2 regions of the Thermoclostridium stercorarium subsp. stercorarium DSM 8532 genome follow, and region 2 is predicted to be linked to the other one. Evidence: predicted binding sites of a transcription regulator. Region 2 holds the regulator's gene; the other holds the start of a gene.
What was found. The regulator Rex, encoded in region 2, represses fermentation and respiration genes when NADH is low (regulators of the CRP and FNR family bind a similar motif). The targets are predictions, from matches to a motif close to ATTGTTAANNNNTTAACAAT.
Positions count from the first base shown of each region.

Region 1: a site for Rex is predicted at 7,753-7,772, ahead of CST_RS02955 (OadG family transporter subunit). Genes of this name have one in related genera too.

Region 1 is NC_020134.1:661,336-671,697, forward strand. It holds gene leuS (leucine--tRNA ligase) at 1-66, shown strand, start outside; gene hisJ (histidinol-phosphatase HisJ) at 121-945, opposite strand; gene CST_RS02930 (AMP-dependent synthetase/ligase) at 959-2,722, opposite strand; gene CST_RS02935 (DUF1540 domain-containing protein) at 2,986-3,165, shown strand; gene CST_RS02940 (LysM peptidoglycan-binding domain-containing protein) at 3,346-4,677, shown strand; gene CST_RS02945 (cofactor-independent phosphoglycerate mutase) at 4,738-5,943, opposite strand; gene CST_RS02950 (sodium ion-translocating decarboxylase subunit beta) at 6,135-7,322, opposite strand; gene CST_RS02955 (OadG family transporter subunit) at 7,349-7,714, opposite strand; gene CST_RS02960 (DUF1858 domain-containing protein) at 8,020-8,226, shown strand; gene CST_RS02965 (DRTGG domain protein) at 8,338-8,694, shown strand; gene CST_RS02970 (ATP-binding protein) at 8,687-9,112, shown strand; gene CST_RS02975 ([Fe-Fe] hydrogenase large subunit C-terminal domain-containing protein) at 9,127-10,362, shown strand, end outside.
Region 2 is NC_020134.1:2,488,514-2,498,875, reverse strand. It holds gene hisF (imidazole glycerol phosphate synthase subunit HisF) at 1-729, shown strand, start outside; gene CST_RS10795 (redox-sensing transcriptional repressor Rex) at 929-1,588, shown strand; gene CST_RS10790 (ABC transporter permease) at 1,610-3,214, opposite strand; gene CST_RS10785 (ABC transporter ATP-binding protein) at 3,218-3,925, opposite strand; gene ispF (2-C-methyl-D-erythritol 2,4-cyclodiphosphate synthase) at 3,998-4,471, opposite strand; gene metG (methionine--tRNA ligase) at 4,772-6,727, shown strand; gene CST_RS10770 (TatD family hydrolase) at 6,782-7,552, shown strand; gene CST_RS10765 (hypothetical protein) at 7,609-8,361, shown strand; gene CST_RS10760 (3D domain-containing protein) at 8,580-9,767, shown strand; gene rsmA (16S rRNA (adenine(1518)-N(6)/adenine(1519)-N(6))-dimethyltransferase RsmA) at 9,879-10,362, shown strand, end outside.

The DNA of each region.
Region 1 (10,362 bases), 1.1 Mb from region 2:
GACAAGGAAATTGTGAAAATAATCGTCGTGCCGAAACGCCTCGTCAATATTGTGGTTAAGAAATGAGGAAAATGAAGACGGAAAAAACAGCCTTGCGTTTGCAAGGCTGTTTTTGTATATCTAAAGCAATACATTCTGCCATCTTGAGTCCAGAAGCACGCGCTGGTGAGTAAACCCGATACTTTTTAGAATTTTAACCGCTTCGGCATAGTATGCGTCAACAAGATCGGGACGGTGGGCATCGGAACTCAGAATAACTGGTATGTCCATTTCCCGAATAAGTTTAAGGATCCATTCGGATGGATACAAATCTTTGATATATCCCCGGGATATACCTCCGGTATTGATTTCGACTATAACATTATGCTCCCTGATGACAGTCAGAACTTCTTCCACCTTATCCCGGTACCATTTGTCCGATTCGCTGAACAGGTTGTCGACATTGTTTTTCTTGATCAAATCAAGATGACCGACAATGTCGGGCGGCTGTTTTTTTATCATTTCGCCAACGAGATTGTAATAGGTCTCCACAAAAGCTTCCACATTCCCGTCGAATACATTCGATATAAGCTCTCTGTATTCATCAACCGGGCCGTCCACACTAAGATACCGGCCGTTTTTTTGATCATGAATGAAATGCACCGAACCTATTGTGAAATCGACGCCGGGATGATTCCTGAAATCGGCTGAGCCCGGATAAAAATCCGTTTCGAGGCCTGTATAAATCTGTATTTGATTTTTATATTTTTTCTTCAGATCGTTTATATTTTCAATATATTTGTCAAGGTTTTCAGGCTTCATGGTCCAGTCGGTGCAGAACGGAACAGGAGCGTGGGATGTAAAGCCAATAGCCGAAAAACCCTTCCGGACGGCTGCCAGGACATAGTCTTCCGGCATCATTTCACCGTCGCAGAAAGCACTGTGGGTATGGTAGTTTGCAAGCATATTTTCACCTGTATTACTTTATTTTCAGCCTGTTTGTTAAGTTTGAAATATTGCCCGAAAGCAATTCGACGTATCTTTTTATTTTCTTGGTTGTAGTTTTTTCAAATTCCTCTTTTCTTATGTCAAAATGCTGAATTCTCTTGTATGAAGAGAGCTTTTTGTTTACTTTCTTGACCTCGGCAAGAATAATCTTATGAAGTTCTTCATCGGTAGGAGTTTTTCCAAGCTCTTCCTCTATTGCTTCCATTTTCGGAACAATCTGGGCGCAGACCTTGGTTTCGTCGTCTCCCGGATCGTTAACGCCATAAACAAGGGATTCCAGGATATACGGGCTTTGATTCAAATACAGTTCGATATCCTCCGGGTAAATATTTTTGCCGTTTTTTGTGACGATAACGTTTTTCTTTCGGCCAGTTATATACAGGAAACCGTCTTTGTCAATTCTGCCGTAATCACCGGTATAAAGCCAGCCGTCTTTTAGCACTTCGCGGGTGGCCTCTTCGTTTTTGAAGTACCCCAGCATTACGTTATCGCCCTTGACGACAATTTCGCCGACCTTATCCCTGCCGGGATTATCAATTTTTATTTCAACACCTGGTAAGGGTAAGCCCACCGAACCATCCTTGTATTCCTTAATCCTGTTAACCGTAACAATCGGTGAACACTCGGTCAGGCCGTAACCCTGAAGGAGATTGAAACCCATTGCACGGAAGGCCTTGCTTACTTTCGGGTTCAAAGCCGACGCGCCCGAAATGATAAGCCTAAGTCTTCCGCCAAGGCTTTCATGCACTTCTTTGAACATCTTTTTCTGTATATCCTTAAATCCGAGTTTTGCAAGCAAAGGTGCGATAAACAGTCCGAACTTAAACTTAAAGTATTTGTTTTCCTTTTTTGTATTTTTTTCTATTTTGTTATATACGTTTTCAAGGATAAGCGGAACCGACATCATAATACTGGGTTTGTATTCCTGTATGTTTTTTGATATATATCTTAAGCCTTCACAGAACCCTATCGATACGCCCAGGTAGATCATGGTTAAAAATCCTGCGGTGCATTCATATGTATGGTGAAGGGGAAGAATTGACAGAATGCTGTCCCGCGTGTCCGCCGTGAGCAACTGCGATACGCCCATTATATCGGCGCATATGTTCCTGTGCGAAAGCATTACTCCCTTGGACTTGTCGGTTGTACCTGAAGTAAAAATAAGCATTCTCATTTCATTGGGATCAATCGGGGCGTCGATGTAGTCCCTGTTGCCTGCTTCAATAAGAGTTCTGCCTTTTTCCAGCAAATCCGAAAGATATATGACGCCTTCGTTGTTTTCTTCCCCAGGCGGATCCATGCTTATAATGTATTTCAAATCAGGCAGGTTCTTTTTTATATTAATAATGTTTTGAATATAATTTGCAGACGTAACAATTGCTGTTGCTTCCGAACGGGTGAGAAGTGAAACGACTTCATTAAGGGGAAGTTCCCTGTCCAGAGGCACTATGATCCCTACTCCGTTGACAACAGCAAGATATGTAAGGCACCATTCGTACCTGTTTTCACTCATAACGGCTATTTTGGCGTTTTTCAACCCCAAATCAAGAAGTGCCGTTCCGAGTTCATTTAACGTTTCAAGGAATTTTTTATATGTAACCGATGTAAAATTTCCGTTGCTGTCTTTGAGGGTGAATGCGCTGCAATCGGGATACAGTTCGGCGCTTTGTCTGACCATGTCTCTCAGATCTACTATTTTTCTGACCTCGAAATATTTTATTTTGTCTTTTTTCATAAAAAACTACCCCACCCGAAAACTTAATAAAATTAATTTAAGTACCAGTCGGTAAATTATAAGTAATTATATTATATCGAATACATATCCGGAATACAATGAATGTTAAAAACTTAATCAGCGTTTCTAAAATTTGTTTTGTATTAAAAATATATTTAAGCAGATTATATTAATGACCCACTTACGCTGTGATAAAGCAAAAAAGCATGATGTCCTTTACGTTAATGGACAAATTCGGAAAGTAAAGGAGGGTGTGACTGGTTATGCAAGTTCAGAAGATGGATAAACCAAATGAAGGTGTTAAATGTGTGGTAAACAGCTGTTATTACTATATGGCCGGTGACAGATGCTCAGCAGAAAGAATAGAAGTGCAGCCCCGCAATGCTTCTTCCAGCGAAGAAACAGACTGCGCAACGTTCATACCTCAGCAGCAGAAACAATAAAGCACACGGGTGGCAAATTTGCCACCCTTTGTTTACAAATTGAAAAATTAATGTTAAATTGTAACAAATTTTTCATAAAAATTGACATACATTGCCTCGTTTTTTGTTGAAACCAATTTCTCCTTATGATATGATAGGATAAGGAATATCCAAAACTTGTCGAAAGAAGGAAAATTCCAGATGAGTGATTTGTTGAAGGTAAACGCGTGCGTATATTCACGAAAAGGTTGCGAACAGGAAGAAAACCGGGATGATTTTTACATGAACGGTAAGTTTTTGTCCGAACGTAACATTGACAATATCGAAGCATCGGTAGATCATCGCGGAAGCGAATTTTTCTTCGCCGTTGCCGATCACATGGAATATTCCGATGAAGAACAGAAAATGAATTTGTCGATCCTCAGGGAAATTGGCAAATTTCACGAGAAAATAACCGTGCAGGACGGAGATATTGATTATAAAACAAGGGAACTCACCACGAGGGTTACCGAAACGGCCAAATACCTTAAAAGTTTTCATGATATGAATGATGTTCCCGAAAATTCTCCGGAACGTAAAATGGGTTTCGCCGGTCTGCTGATTAACGACGGCAAGGCAGTGGTGTTTACATACGGCAGCTGCCGTGTTTTTTACTGTCATGGCGGTGTTTTCAAACGTGTATCCACCATGCAGCAAAAGGCGCAGCCTTTAATTGAGTCCGGCGTTGTCGGTGAATACAGCGAGGAAATGGAAGACATTGATGATTTCGAAGACATCGAAGATAATTTTCGGGTAAACGACAGGGCTGACGATATTGTCGTTTCATATACAGAACCGATCGAATTATTTGAAGGGGATAAATTTCTTCTAATAAGCGACGGGATTTATGATACCCTCGGTGAGGATAATATCAGGGACATACTTTTAATGCGCAGCGACAGCACGTACATAGCCTATAGAATGGTAAACGAGGCAATGAAAAAGGAATGCGGCGACGATATGACCGCCATGGTGGTAAGCATTGAAAGAATTAAATCTGCTGCCGCCCCCAAAAAAGCTCCTTTGAAGTCAAAATCCCCGGAGCCGAAAAATGTACCTCCGCCGACTTATAAGTACAGGAAAAGCAGCATCAGGAAATATGAAAACATAATTTATTACGTGGCTGTATTTCTTACGGCTGTTCTGATTATTTTGATACTGTTCTTTTTTATAAAGAACCTTATGAAAAACTTAAGTGATCCCGGAGATGAAGTCATTGAGCCTACTCCGATAGCCACATTAACGCCGACGCCTACGCCGGAGGTAACTCCTGAACCGACCGAGGAACCTACACCTACTGAAGCACCGGTGCAGGAATATACCGTCCAGCAGGGGGATACGCTGTCTTCGATAGCAAGAAAATTTTACGGCGATAATTATATTTACGTTGAAAAACTCGGCAAATACAATAATATACCTGCGCCATACGATAAAATCATGCTTGGTCAGAAGATCAAAATTCCGCCGTTGGATGTACTGCTTGAAGTTGAATAAATGCAACAAAAGCGGTTCAGCAAACGCTGAACCGCTTTTTTATGAGTTATTTTGCAAAATTCATGAATTTATTAACTTTTCAATAAGAGTATGTCCCTTTTCAACGAAAATCCCCGTCAATGCCGCGCTTTTTTCAGAATAACATTCATAATTGTTTTTCATCGGTTTATTTTTCCGGTAAAGCACATACGGAACAGGATCTCCCGAATGGGTTCTTGTGGAAAGCGGTGTAGGGTGGTCCGGAAGAAGCAGCAGGGAATAGTCCCATTTTGAAAGCCCCTGAAGCAAAGGCCCCAGAAGTTCGGAATCGATAAGTTCTATGGCTTTTACCTTGCTTTCAGCAAGTCCTTGATGTCCGCATTCGTCCGGCGCTTCCACATGGATGTAAACAAAATCCCTGCCGGATTCCAGTTCTTCCAGGGCGGCCATTGCCTTACCCCTGTAATTTGTGTGGAGATTACCCGTCGCGCCTTCAACATACACGGGCTTGAGTCCTGCAAGCATTCCTATGCCGCGGACCAAATCCACTGCCGATATTACGCTTCCTGAAAGCTTAAACTTGTCATAAAAAGTCTCGAGGGACGGTTTTCTCCCCTGACCCCAGAGCCAAATGGAAGTGGCGGGGTTAAGACCTTTTCTTATACGTTCCCTGTTTATCGGATGGTTTTTAAGTATTTTTGTGCTTTCTTTCATAAGTGACAGCAAAAGCTCACCGCCCTCACCTTTTGGAAGGTAATCCCCGATTTTTTTACCGCTTATGTCATGGGGCGGAGTGAGGTTCAGGTTAAGATTCCCGTTTTTCCACACAAGGCAGTGCCTGTAGCTGATTCCGGGATAGAACGAAAACTCGTCGGAATTAAGTTTTTCGGATATTGCCTTTATCAATTCCCTGGCTTCAATGGTGGTAATTTCGCCGGCACTGTAATCAATCATCGTTTTGTCTTCATATTTTTCCTCATCGGATAGGGTAACCAGGTTACATCTTACGGCAACATCGTTCTCGCCAAGGGATACGCCCATGCTCACCGCTTCAAGGGGTGAACGGCCGGTGTAATACAGTTTGGGATTATATCCGAACACCGAAAGATTGGCCACGTCACTGCCGGGCTGAAGACCGTCGGGAACTGTTTTGACAAGTCCCATTTCCCCGTTTTTTGCAAGATAATCCATATTAGGTTTTCTTGCGGCTTCGAGAGGAGTTCTGTTATGTAATTCGGGTACGGGATAATCTGCCATGCCGTCCCCTATAACAACAACATATTTCATTCCAACCACCTTATACAACAGCCTTTCTATGCTTTATTGCATTCCACAGGGATTTTCCCCGGGCATAAGCGAATATTTTTAATTTATTATATATATATCCATCGACATTGTCTAATAATTAGCTAATTTATGGTAATATTAAGACATAAAAAAAGACAAGTCAAGATGACTTGTCTTTTTTAAAATTATTTTTATCCAACCATCGACAGCAGAACACCTGCTGCAATAGCAGAGCCTATAACACCTGAAACATTTGGGCCCATGGCGTGCATCAGCAGGAAATTCTGCGGATTTGCTTCCTGGCCTACCTTCTGTGAAACGCGGGCTGCCATGGGAACGGCAGATACTCCTGCGGAACCTATTAAGGGATTTACTTTACCTCCGGTGGCCCAATACATGATCTTGCCAAACAGTACGCCTGCCGCGGTTCCAAAGGAGAAAGCAATCAAACCAAGTACTATAATCAGAAGTGCCTGCAATCCAAAACCCGGCTGGCTGAGCTTGTCTGCGCTTGCGGTAGCTCCAACCGTAAGGCCAAGACAAATTGTAATTATATTTATCAATGCGTTTTGGGCCGTATCGCTCAAACGTTCTACAACGCCGCATTCTCTGAAAAGGTTACCGAGCATAAGCATTGAAATGAGCGGAGCGGCTGACGGAACAAGCAAAACCGTAAGAAGTGTAACGACAATTGGGAAGAGAATTTTTTCGGTTTTTGATACGGGGCGAAGCTGTTTCATAACAACTTCCCGTTCTTTTTTTGTGGTAAGAGCTTTCATAATCGGCGGCTGGATTACCGGAACGAGGGCCATGTACGAATATGCCGCCAGCGCAATCGGTCCTAAAAGTTCAGGCGCAAGTTTTGTAGTAAGCCATATTGCCGTAGGACCGTCGGCGCCTCCGATGATGGCTATTGAAGCTGCCTGTTTTTCGGTGAATTTGCCAAGAGCCATAGCTGCCGCATATGTTCCGAAAATTCCGAACTGGGCGGCGGCTCCCAATAATAAACTGCTCGGGTTCGCAATCAGCGGGCCGAAATCGGTCATTGCGCCTATTCCAAGGAAGATCAGCGGCGGGAATATTCCCAGCTTAACACCGAGGTAAAGTATATCAAACAGACCGCCTTCATGAAGTATTGCGCCATAGTCAATGGGGGTTTTATCCCACAGCTCCGGATGCATTAACCCTCCCAGAGGAAGATTTGCTGCGAGCATACCGAAAGATATCGGAACCAGCAACAGGGGTTCGTACTTTTTCACAATGGCAAGGTACAGGAAAATGCACGCAATTACTATCATGACGAAATGAAGAGGTGTCATATTAGCAAAACCGGATTCCTGAATAAGATCGGATATTGCATTAACAAAATTCTGCCACATAATAATCTCCTCTTACTGATGATTTTTTATAGCCTTGTAAGTATATATTCGTTTCTTCCTGCGACATTCCATACAGGGGTTGTATGGCCGATACGCTTGATTGATCTGACTCTGAAACCGGTACCTGAGCCACCCATCGCGGCTACGACCGCAGCGGTAATCGCAGCGATGAGTTCCGGGTTTATACCCTGTGGAGATGAATTGGCTGAATTAATACCGGTGTTTTTTACAGTTTCTTTCCTGGGAACGTTATCATTGTCATTTATGTCGCTGCTGTTTTTGGTTTTACTGAATCTCGAGATTATTGAGGAATACAATTTGATAAAGAGTGTCAGCAGTACAAGTGCGCCAAAAACGACCACCATACCAACCAGAACGACGTTTAACGTCATGTTATGCACCTCCCCACAGAAGATTAGTAAAATATGCTTGTGTTAAAATTATCACAATATTCTTTTTCAGTCAATATAACAAGAGCTTTTTAGATTAATTGTATGCTGTGCAAAAATCCGATAAAACCGGGAGAAATTTTAATATTGAAGTTTATTTCGACTTTGGGGTATAATAAACTTAAATTGTAAAATTAATTTTGTATTTTGGAAAATTTCTGTCCCGGCTGATGGATTCTGGGTATATAATATATAGTATTGGCCGTTGACGGTTGATGTTAATCAAATTTAACAGGGAGGTTTATGAAATGGCAAAAGTTAACGAAGATATGCTTATTAAAGATGTGCTTGAGCTGGACGAAGGCACGGCGCCGATTTTCATGAAGCACGGGATGCATTGCCTGTGGTGTCCTTCTTCTTATTTCGAAAGCATTAAGGATGCATGTGCCGTGCATGGCATAGATCCCAGTAAACTTGTGGATGATTTGAACGAATATCTCAGCAGTAAGCAGTAATAAAAAGCCGCCTTGATTTGGCGGCTTTTTATAAGCGAAATTTCCGTTCGGTGATAAAATTGACGCTGTTTTGACAAAAAATATTACCGTTTTGTTTTAATGAGGTGTTGTATGGTATTAAGTCAGATTAGGGATCTGCTTAATGCAGAAATTCACACATGTGCCGATAAAATGGATATCGACATCAAATCGGCGTGCGGCGCCGATTTAATGAGCGATGTAATGGCATTTTCAAAAGAAAATGCAATGCTTCTTACAGGTCTTATAAATCCTCAGGTTATTAGAACGGCCGAAATGATGGATATGCAGGTGGTTGTATTCGTCCGCGGTAAAAAGCCCACGAGTGAGATGTGCAAATTGGCAGAAGAAAAGGGTATTGTTCTTCTGTCGACGAACTTATCCATGTTTACCGCCTGCGGAGTTTTATACAAAGCCGGAATTGTAGGAAAAGGAAGCGAATGTGAGTAGTCTTATCAGGAAAGAATACGATATTCCTGCCAATGATTTTTCACGGGCAGGGGAAGCGTCAAGTAATGTCAGAAAATTATTAACTCAGTTGGGTGTAAATCCGACTATTATTAAAAGAACATCCATTGCCATGTATGAGGCCGAACTCAACGCTGTGATACATGGGAATGGGGGAAAAGCCCGTGTTGAAATTTTTGAAGACAGGATCGAGATACTGGTTTATGACGAGGGACCCGGGATAGCGGATATTGAGCTTGCGATGCAGGAAGGTTATTCCACCGCGCCCGACTATATCAGGGAAATGGGATTTGGAGCGGGCATGGGCTTGTCAAACATCAAAAAAAATTCTGATAAATTTGTTATAGAAAGTGAACTCAATAAAGGAACAAGAGTTTATATAACAATATATCTGTATTAGGAAAGGGCAGTAATATGGCTGAATATTTCCATTCGGTTACACTCGAAAAGGAAAAATGCCGTGGATGCACCAACTGCATAAAACATTGCCCTACCGAAGCCATACGGGTCAGAAACGGAAAGGCCATGATTATTAATGAACGGTGTATAGACTGTGGAGAGTGCATCCGCGTATGCCCGTATCATGCCAAAAAGGCTGTTACCGATCCGCTTTCGGTAATGAACGAATATGAATTCAGGGTGGCGCTGCCGGCTCCGTCACTGTATGGTCAGTTCGGGAAGGAATATTCAAGGGAAAGAATCCTGAAAGGGCTGACGGAACTTGGCTTTGACTGGGTTTTTGAAGTGGCGCGGGCGGCTGAAATAGTGTCTGATGCGACACGACACATATTAAAATCCGGAAAAGTCAGAAAACCTCTTATATCATCCGCATGTCCCGCTGTAGTCCGTTTAATTCAGGTACGGTTCCCGAATTTGATTAACAATATACTGAAATTGGAATCCCCGATGGAGGTTGCAGCAAGAATAGCCAAACAAACCGTTGTTTCCGAGAAAAATATTCCTGCTGAAAAAGTAGGGGTATTTTTTATATCTCCATGCGCTGCCAAGGTTACAAGCGTAAAGGCGCCGTATGAAAAAAAGGAATCTTCTGTGAACGGCGTTTTTTCAATAAAGGATATACATATTAAACTGATGGAAAAAATGAAAAACATACCACCGGATTGTGACTGTGAGCTGGTCTCATCCGGAGCTTATGGCGTCGGATGGGCGGGCTCGGGGGGCGAGTGTGCCGCCCTTGAAAGACCCAAAACACTGGCGGTTCATGGTATTCACAATGTTATAGCCATATTTGAAGAAATAGTTGAAGAGAAACTGAAGGATGTGGATTTCGTCGAGGCGCTGTCCTGTATTGAAGGATGCCTTGGAGGTCCTTTGACTGCGGTCAATCCGTTTGTTGCAAAAACAAACCTGAAATGTCAGGTTAACAGAGCGAAAAGTAAGGATTTTTCCTCCGAAAACACAGCGGCCGATTATCAGGATTTGTTATGGACAAAGGACATGGAATACAAGCCTATATTAAAGCTTGATGAAAACGTGATGAAGGCAATGATAAAAATGCAGAAACTGGAAGAAATAAATGACGGACTTCCCGGTCTTGACTGCGGCGCCTGCGGTTCACCAAATTGCCGTGCCCTTGCCGAGGATATAGTCAGAGGGCTTGCGTTTGAAACCGACTGCATTTTCAAACTG
Region 2 (10,362 bases):
AACGGACGCGTTGTTAAGGGCGTGAATTTTGTGAATCTGATTGATGCCGGGGACCCGGTGGAATGCGCAGTGGCATATTCGAAGGCAGGAGCGGATGAGATTGTTTTTCTTGACATTACGGCAACCACTGAAAACAGAGGCATCGTTACAGATATGATTTCACGCATAGCGGAAAAAGTACGTATACCGTTGATTGTAGGGGGCGGTATTCGCTCTGTAGACGATTTCAGACGCGTTCTTTTGGCAGGAGCCGATAAAATTGCGATAAATTCTGCGGCAATGAAAAATCCTGAGTTGATTTCCGAAGTGGCGATGAATTTCGGCAGCAAGTGCGTAATAGCGGCAATTGATGCGAAAAGGCGGAATGACTCATCAGGCTGGGATGTTTATATTAACGGCGGCAGGGTTAATACCGGACTTGATGCCGTTGAGTGGGCGAAAAAACTTGAATTGCTGGGAGCAGGCGAAATACTTCTTACCAGCATGGACAGGGACGGTACAAAAAGTGGCTATGACATAGAATTGATACGCCAGGTTGCAGAAGCGGTGAATATTCCTGTAATTGCCTCAGGAGGGGCAGGAAAACTTGAACACTTCCGTGACGCATTGACCATAGGAAAGGCCGATGCGGTACTGGCGGCGTCGCTGTTTCATTTCGGGGAAATAAAAATAATGGATTTAAAACTGTATTTAAGAAGCATGGGGCTTGAAGTAAAGATACCTGAATAAAAAACCGGCACTCAGGGTACGCTCTGAGAATGGGGAATTTCTGCCTAATAACAAAGCTTGACAAAAAAATCACAAAGGTGCTATAATAAATCCAGACATTTACAATTTATTATATAATTATTTCCAGCCGGCCGGTTTAAGAACCGAGTGCAGCTAAATGTCTCAATGCAGTTATATGAAATACAGGAGGAGTTTAAATATGGGAAAGAAAATCTCCATGGCCGTTATAAGGAGGCTTCCCAGGTATTACCGATATCTGGCCGACTTATTAAGAGTGGATATAAAAAGAATATCGTCAAAAGAGCTCAGTGAAAGGATGGGAATCACGGCTTCGCAGATACGTCAGGATTTAAACTGTTTCGGAGGCTTTGGGCAACAGGGTTACGGATATAACGTCGAAACCCTTTATAAAGAAATAGGTAAAATACTTGGCGTGGAAAGACGGTTTACAACTATAATAATCGGCGCGGGTAACATGGGTAATGCTCTGGCAAATTATGAAAATTTTAAAAAACGGGGTTTTGATCTTATAGGGATCTTTGACATTAGCCCCAACCGGGTTGGGCAGTATATAAACGGGATTGAAATTATGCATATGGACAGGCTTGAAGAGTTTATGAAAACTCACGTGGTTGATATAGCAATACTCACCGTTCCAAGCCACGCAACCGCAGAAGTTGCGGAGAAAGTCGCAGAACTCGGCGTTAAGGGTATATGGAATTTCTCGCCTCAGGATCTTAAACTTTCTCACAATGTGGTGATTGAAAACGTGCACCTGAGTGATGGTCTGGCGGTTTTGGGCTATCGGATAAAGGAAATGGAGGAACAGGAGCAGAAAAAAAAGGATAAACAAAATTAGAGTACCGCGAGGTACTCTTTTTTATTGCCCAAGATTGGCCCAAATCACGCTTCCCTTCGTTTTAAGGTATCGGTACATCCAAAGGCACAGTGCGCTGAATATGATTAAGCAAATAAGCATGAAAATTTCCGCCGGCATTATCCGGGCGAGCAGGAAAGCGTACAGTAATATGGGAAGAATTATGAAAGCCACGGCAGCGAGCGACGCTACACCGGTACTCATGCTTTGTTTTATAACAACTGTTTCATTTATCCAGTCAAATTTCGGGAAGTGAAGGTTTATAACCACTCCAAACATTGCGCAGAATACCGTAATGACTGCAGGAAGCGTAAGTATCAGGAAAATTTGTACCGGTGTCATTTTAGCCGCAAATATGCAGATCAGCGATGCGAAATACACGGCCGGCAGGCAGATTACGATATGCAGCTTTGCCTTCGCAATCAGTACATCGGCCCCGTCTACCGGTAATGACTGCATAATCCAAAGACTTTTACCTTCAAGGGATACGGAAGGTGCGGATATAATGTTCGTTGATGATAAAAGACAAATAATTGCAATAAGCAGTGGATTAATGAATGTTTCGGACCCGGAAAAATTTTCGGTTATTAAATCCGGCAAATTGGGATAAATAATCAGTATTACGGCAAAGGCAAGGATTAATACAACTCCGAAAGAAGCATTCAGGATATATGTCGGACTGGATGAAAAACGCCTTAGCTCCTTCTGCAGTAATGCGGACTTTGGACTGCTTACCTTAAGCCGATGTCTTTTGTATTTTATTCTGGCAAGTCCCTTTCTGGCTGTGGCAATTCTGATAAAATTATGCGCCAGTAAGGCATAAATTGCGGCGAAAGGAACGAAGGCCCATAGAATGAATATTATCAGGTTATATATATTCTTATTTTCCAATGCCGCTCCGAAAAGGTATACCGGCAACACAAAATTTTTGATTTTAATTCCGATGGAGCCTGCATTCCGGATCAAAGCTTCGAGATATTTATTAATCTGTGCCATGAAATAGATGTATAAAGCAAGGCAGATCAGTGACAAAAGTGTAACGATAAAGGATTTGTAACGTACTCTTTCACTTATAAACGCGAGCAGCCAGCCTGAAATGCAGGACAACGTCAGCGGTATAAGTGGAAGGAATAAAAATTCAATTAAGAAGAAAACTACACCGGTCGTCGTTACTTTATATTTTATGCAGTAAACGGCGCCTGCAGGGACCAGCACAAACAGTTCAATGACATAGTTCAGAAAAAGAAGTGCAAGAATTCTGCTAAAAAGAATATACCCCGGTGGTATTGGCATGCTCATCAGAAGCTCATTGTCCTGAGCTTCAAACAACTGTCCTTTGGTTAAAAACACGCTTCCGATAAAACATAAACTTATCGCCGTAGTTGCAGCAATACCAAAATACAGCCATGTAAAGCCTGAACTTACCATCGGCTGGCAAATGCCGGAGAAAAAAGCGCTGAACATAAAAACGAAGCTTGCAATGACATACAGGGAAAAAAAGGCAACTATTATTTTTAGACCGAAATTACGCTTCTTACTTGATACCGGTTTGTGGAAAAAGGAATTATATAAAGCATGAAGCCGTGTGATTATCAAAGCTTTAAGCATATCCTATTCTCCCTCCAGTTCAAGAAAGATGTCTTCAAGGGAGTCGTTGCCTTTAACTTCTTCCATGCTGCCCGATATCACAAGTTTTCCGTTTTTAATTATGGCAACCTCGTCGCAAAGCTTTTCAGCAACTTCAAGAACATGGGTGGAGAAAAATACCGCCCCTCCGTTGCTGCAGATTTCACGCATTATGTTTTTTAAATGATGAGTGGCTTTGGGATCAAGACCCACAAAAGGTTCATCCAGTATTACAAGCTTTGGGTCGTGAATTAGCGCCGATATAATTGCCAGCTTCTGCTTCATGCCGCGGGAGTAAGCTGAAATTGGAAGGGGAAGATCGGCGGTGAGTTCAAATAAATCAGCATATCTTCTTATTTTTTCTTCCCTTTCTGTTTGCGGGATAGCGAAAATATCCGCGATGAAGTTCAGGTATTTTATGCCTGTGAGAAATTCGTATAAGTAAGGATTATCCGGAATATAGGCTATTTTACGTTTGCAGCCGAGGGGATCTTCCTTAATGGATACTCCGTCAATATAAATTTCACCGGCATCAAAATGCAGTATACCGCAGCAGCATTTAATAGTGGTTGTTTTTCCGGCACCGTTATGGCCGATGAAACCATAAATCAGTCCTTTTTTGACATGCAGCGAAAGGTTGTCAACCGCCGTCTTGTTACCGTATTTTTTTGTCAGGTTTTCAATACGAAGCATTTCTCAGACTCCTTTGAATGGTATGGTGATTTTCGGTAAACTTAAAATCACCGCTCATGGTAAAAAGGCCGGTTATTTTACCAACGCTGTAAGTATACAGAAACACTGAATTCCCAAACCCTTTCCAAAGTCTGTCAGACCTTCGCCCGTGGTGGCGGTGATTCCTATATTTTTTTCATCAATATTAAGCAATCGGGCAATGGATTTTTTCATGTCGGGAATTTTAGGACTTATTTTCGGTTTTAAGCATTCAACAGAAAAAGATACATGGCAGATTTCTCCGTTTAAATATTTCAATGCTTCCCTGACATATACGCTGCTGTCGGTTATGCCTTGTTCCAGACAGAGCCTGTCGGCTGTTTCGCCCAATATATTAACCCCGGTTATTCCCGATATTGCGTTCGTTAGTGCATGGAGCACCACATCAGCGTCGCTGTTGCCCTTAAGAGGCGGACCATCAAAAAAAACCCCGCCGAGCACAAGCTTCTTGTCATGATTGTCAAAATCAAATCTGTGGCTGTCCTGACCTATCGCAACCTTGAACATGTAATCACCTTTGTTTTGTTGACTGGTAAGAATCACCGGCATTCGGATATATACGCGAATCATGTATATCTGATGCCTGAAACTGCTCTTACCATGTATAAGAATATAGCATTATGGCAAAAACTTCAAGGTATAGTTGTTTTTTTGGCTGTAAACCCCTGACTTGAAAAAAACAGTGGATTAAGATAGTATTAAATACATAAAAAAGACTTTACAGGCCGCTGTGAATACCGACACCACCCCGTCATTTTTGTGACCGGCGGTGGAATTTCAGTATAGAGTGAAAATGGAGGATTTAACGTGGAAGGGAAAAATTTAAATCGAAAGACTTATTATATCACGACACCGATTTACTACCCAAGCGGAAAGCTCCATATAGGCCATTCATATACGACCGTTGCTGCAGACGTAATGGCCAGGTATAAGAGGCTTCAGGGATACGACGTAATGTTTCTTACCGGCACTGACGAGCATGGCCAGAAAATAGAAAGGATTGCAAAAGAAAAGGGCGTATCCCCGAAAGAATACGTTGACGGAATTGTGGACGGAATAAAGAAGCTGTGGAAACTGATGAAGATTACCAATGATAAATTTATCCGTACAACCGACGATTACCATGTCAAAGCTGTACAGAAGATTTTCAAAAAGCTGTATGATCAGGGCGATATTTATAAAGGCGAATATGAAGGCTGGTACTGTACCCCGTGTGAATCGTTCTGGACCGAAACTCAGCTTAAAGACGGCAAATGCCCTGATTGCGGCCGCGATGTGGAATTAACGAGGGAAGAAGCTTACTTTTTCAGGCTTTCAAAGTACCAGGATCGGCTGCTTAAATACTATGAGGAAAACCCGGATTTCATTCAGCCTGCATCCAGAAGAAACGAAATGATCAACAATTTTATCAAACCCGGGCTTGAAGATCTCTGTGTATCAAGGACCTCCTTCAAATGGGGTATTCCGGTGACATTTGATGAAAAGCATGTCATTTATGTCTGGATTGACGCCCTGTCAAACTACATCACCGCGCTTGGATACTTGTCGGACAATGACGAGGATTTCCGGCGTTACTGGCCTGCCGATGTACATCTTGTAGGTAAGGAAATTGTCCGTTTCCATACCATTATATGGCCGTGTATGCTTATGGCCCTGGGCTTGCCGTTGCCGAAACAGGTTTTTGGACATGGCTGGCTTATCCTTGAAGGCGGAAAAATGTCCAAATCCAAAGGTAATGTGGTTGATCCCGCCGTTCTGGTTGAGAAGTACGGTCTTGACGCCATCAGGTATTTCCTGCTGAGGGAAGTACCGTTCGGTTCTGACGGCGTGTTCTCAAACGAGGCTTTAATAAACAGGATCAATTCGGATCTTGCAAACGATTTGGGCAACCTCGTAAGCAGAACGGCTGCAATGATTAAGAAGTATTTTGACGGAATTATCCCTGAAGAAAGGCAGTCAGACGATATTGACAACGATTTGATACAAACTGTCATAAATACCCCTGCAGCCGTTGAAAAGCTGCTGGATCAGTTACAGTTCAGCACCGCACTGCAGGAAATATGGAAAGCAGTTTCCAGAACGAACAAATATATTGACGAAACTACGCCGTGGATACTTGCAAGGGATGAAAAGAACAGGCCGCGTCTGGCCCAGGTTTTGTTTAACCTTGCTGAAAGCATAAGAATAGTTTCGATACTGATACAGCCGTTTATGCCCGATACCCCGCAAAAGATTTGGGAACAGTTCGGAATTACCGAAGAAATAAGGACTTGGGAGAGTGCCAAAACATGGGGTTTGTATAAATCCGCAGGAGCTGTGGAAGAAGGGGAACCTTTGTTCCCGAGAATAGACCTGGAAAAGGAAATGGCTGAACTGGAAAGAATGAACAATAATACAGCCAAGAGCGCAGAAAATTTAAAGGACATTCCGGGGATACTTCCGCAGGTCCTCATTGATGATTTTGCAAAGCTGGATTTGCGGGTTGCAAAGGTAATTTCCTGTGAAAAGGTCAAGAAATCCGAAAAACTTCTTAAACTTGAGCTGGATATTGGCATTGAAACCCGCCAGGTTGTTTCGGGCATAGCCAAGTATTATAAGCCTGAAGATCTTATAGGCAAAAAGGTTGTTATGATAGCAAACCTCAAACCGGCAAAATTAATGGGAATTGAGTCGCAGGGAATGATACTGGCCGCCAGCAATGAGGATAAACTTGTTTTGGTTACTGTTGACGGTGATATTCCCGCCGGCAGTAAGATAAGCTGAACTTATTCAGTAAACCGGATAAAATTTTAAGATATAAGGCAGAAGAGGGTAATTATGATAGTTGATTCCCATGCTCATTATGACGATGAACAGTTTGATACCGACAGGGACGAGGTATTAAACAGCATACGGCAACAGGGCGTGGTACGGGTTGTGAATCCGTCAAGCAATCTGGAATCTGCCCGCAAATGTATAGAACTTTCCGAAAAATATGATATTTTATACTGCGCCGTGGGGATTCATCCCCACGACGCCAATGAATTTTCAAAAAATGCTCTGGAAAGCGTCCGCAAACTGGCTTCTTTCAAAAAAGTGGTCGCCATAGGCGAGATCGGTCTGGATTATCACTATAACTTTTCGCCGCCGGAACTGCAGAAAGAATGTTTTGCCGCGCATATTCAACTGGCTTTGGAACTGAAGCTGCCTGTAATTATTCATGACAGGGAGGCACACAGGGATACCCTCGATATTATCAGGGCTGAAAGAGGGTATATGGCGGGCGGAGTTTTTCATTGCTTTTCGGGAAGCGTTGAAATGGCGAAGGAAGTGCTTGATTTGGGCTTTTATATAGCACTGGGCGGTGCTGTTACTTTCAAAAACGCCAAAAAACCTGTTGAGGTTGCAGGGTACGTGCCCCTCGACAGGCTTCTTGTGGAAACCGACAGTCCTTATATGGCACCGGTACCCTACAGGGGCAAGCGTAATAATTCCGGATATCTGCATGAAATAATCAGAAAAATCTCAGAGATTCGGAACGAAGATTTCAATGTTATCGCCGAAACAACGGCCAAAAATGCAAATATTTTGTTCGGACTTGGTTTATAGCAAAAAACGTCCCTGTTGATGTGGTGGCATTGTTTTTTTTAGCAGGAGGATGGGATATGAAACGCTTTGTTGCGATAGTTACTTCTTTGTTTATTATTTTTGTTTTTATTGCCCTCAATTATCTTTTGTGGGACCGGGAAAGCCTTGTAAACCTGAAAGAATCCAATCAGGCCAGTATTGATGCGTTGAGCCGCATAAATATGAATTTGAGCGAAGAGAATAGCAAACTAACCCGGCAGATAGAAGAAATGCGGGCGCAAATAGAGGAACTTAATGAAAAAATAACTGAACTTGAAAACGCCAATTCCGAACAGCAAAATGTTATCAATGAAATGAATCAGTTCATTGTTAATCTTAAGTCTCATATAAATCCCGAACCAATTATATCAGAAGCTTATGAATGGATAAATTCATTATCTGAAAAAAATTTTGACAAGGCACTTCCTAAATTTTCAGCTCTGTGTACTTTTTGGGGAAATAACTGGTCACCGCGTATGTTTGCGAATTATATTGTGCATAATGTAAATTATATACGGCCCGTATTGGACACGGATACCAGTAAACCATTGATTGAAATAATTCCATATCAGACACCCGATTTTAACGTAAAGGCCGTTATTAAAGTTGAAGTTGATTTGAATGAAAAGGGTATTACCGAATATCTGAAAGACGGATTAAATATTATTGAATTAGATTTTACATATAACGACAGGCTTGAACAATGGATTATTACGTCTGTGACTTCCGAGTCTGCTGAAAATTCCGAATCAGCTGAAAAAGGAGATGGTAATTCTTCAACAGGGACATAAAATAATTTTCCGTAAATGGTATATAATGTTATAAAATTTGACAATTCATGGGTAATGGTTTATGATTATATGGCTTAAGTTTACCAGGGGAGGTAATGTGAGGCAAGAATAATCCCGTAGAATGCCCTTGCTGACTGAGTTAGAGGTTCTTCGTCAGGTACGGAAACGGAAAAATCAGAAAGAAAACCGTAATTCTGGACAAAAAGGAGGAACCGGCTGTGAGACAGAATGGGGTAATGTCTTACAGGGAAAACGAAAGGAAGTCGATAATGGGAAATCCAAACGCGAAACAACGCCTGCCCCGGCAAGGAACTCTTACGATAAGTATTGTAAGATTTGTAAAAAGCCATGTAAGTGTTTTTATACTGCTCGTTATCATGGGTGTATCGGTCCTGGTTGGTTACGGAATATATGACAGGCTGAAAAAAGAACTGAAAATTGTGGACGGAGACAGCGAGGTAATTGTCAGCACAATGGGTGACGATATAGAAACGGCTTTAAACCAGTTGGGGGTTTTGGTTGAATCGTATGATTACGTCAGTGCGCCCCTTTCTACAAAGCTTACGAATGATGTTATTCAGGAGGTATTTATAAAACGGGCGGTACCGGTAACGATTACAATTGACGGAAAAACAACCGAGGTGATGACTTATTATGATACGGTGGGCGAAACGATAAAAAATAACGGAATAGTTTTAGGACCGCTGGACAGGATAGAGGGACTTGATTTGGACGATCCGATACAAATGGGTATGAATATAAAAATTGTCCGGGTCCGCGAAGAAGTTTTAACAGAAACAGAAAAAATTCCATATGCAATAGAGGAAATACCCAATGAGAAAATGAACAAAGGAGAAAAACGCGTCATTCAGGCCGGCGTTGAAGGAACGATGGAAAAATATTATAAATTAACTTATGAAGACGGCAGAATAGTATCACGTGAATTCCTGAGCGAAAAGGTAATAGAAGAACCTGTAACCGAAATAGTTGAATACGGCACAGTTCCGAACTTTGTAACCTCCCGTGGTGAACTTGTTAGATATAAAAAAGTGATTGAGATGCGTGCAACAGCTTATACTTCATCTTATGAGGATACCGGGAAAAATCCCGGCGATCCTGATTTCGGAATATGCTATACCGGCTTGAAAGCAAGGGAAGGGATTATAGCGGTTGATCCGAATGTAATCCCGCTTTATACTAAAGTTTATGTTGAAGTGATTGGAAACGAACCCGATTATGGTTTTGCCATAGCCGGGGATATAGGAAGCGCGGTAAAGGGTAATACGATTGACGTATACCTGGACACAAGAGAGGCCGTAAGGAAATGGGGCGTAAAAAAAGTAAGGGTTTATATCCTCAACGAGCAGGATGACGACAGGTGGAAAAAAACCGACTATACCAAATAAGCGGGGTTAAAATGTAAAATGAGGTCATCTGTATACCGGAACATGAACTGTTCCGGTATAATTTTTACACAGGGGGCATATTTTGCTTTTATTTTAAGGGGGAGTGGCTTTTTGATAAATACAAATGAAATTTTAAACAAATACAATATCCGTTTAACAAAGACCCTGGGGCAGAATTTTCTTACCGATGCAAACATAATACGAAAAATTACCGATGCAGGTGAATTATCCGAGAAAGATCTTGTTGTTGAAGTAGGGCCCGGAATAGGAGCGTTGACGGTTAATCTTGCCCAAAAGGCGGGCAGGGTGATTGCCGTAGAAATAGACAAAAAACTTATTCCTGCCCTGGAAGAAACCACGGGTGGGTTTGACAATGTAACGCTTGTAAACGCCGATGTTTTAAAGGTTGACATATATGGGCTTATTGACGGCTGGCACGGAAATGTAAAGGTCATTTCGAATTTGCCTTATTATGTAACCACTCCGATAATTATGATGTTTCTGGAAGGAAATTATCCCATTGAAAGAATGGTTTTGATGGTTCAGAAAGAAGTGGCACAGAGAATGACGGCCAAACCCGGGACAAAGGATTACG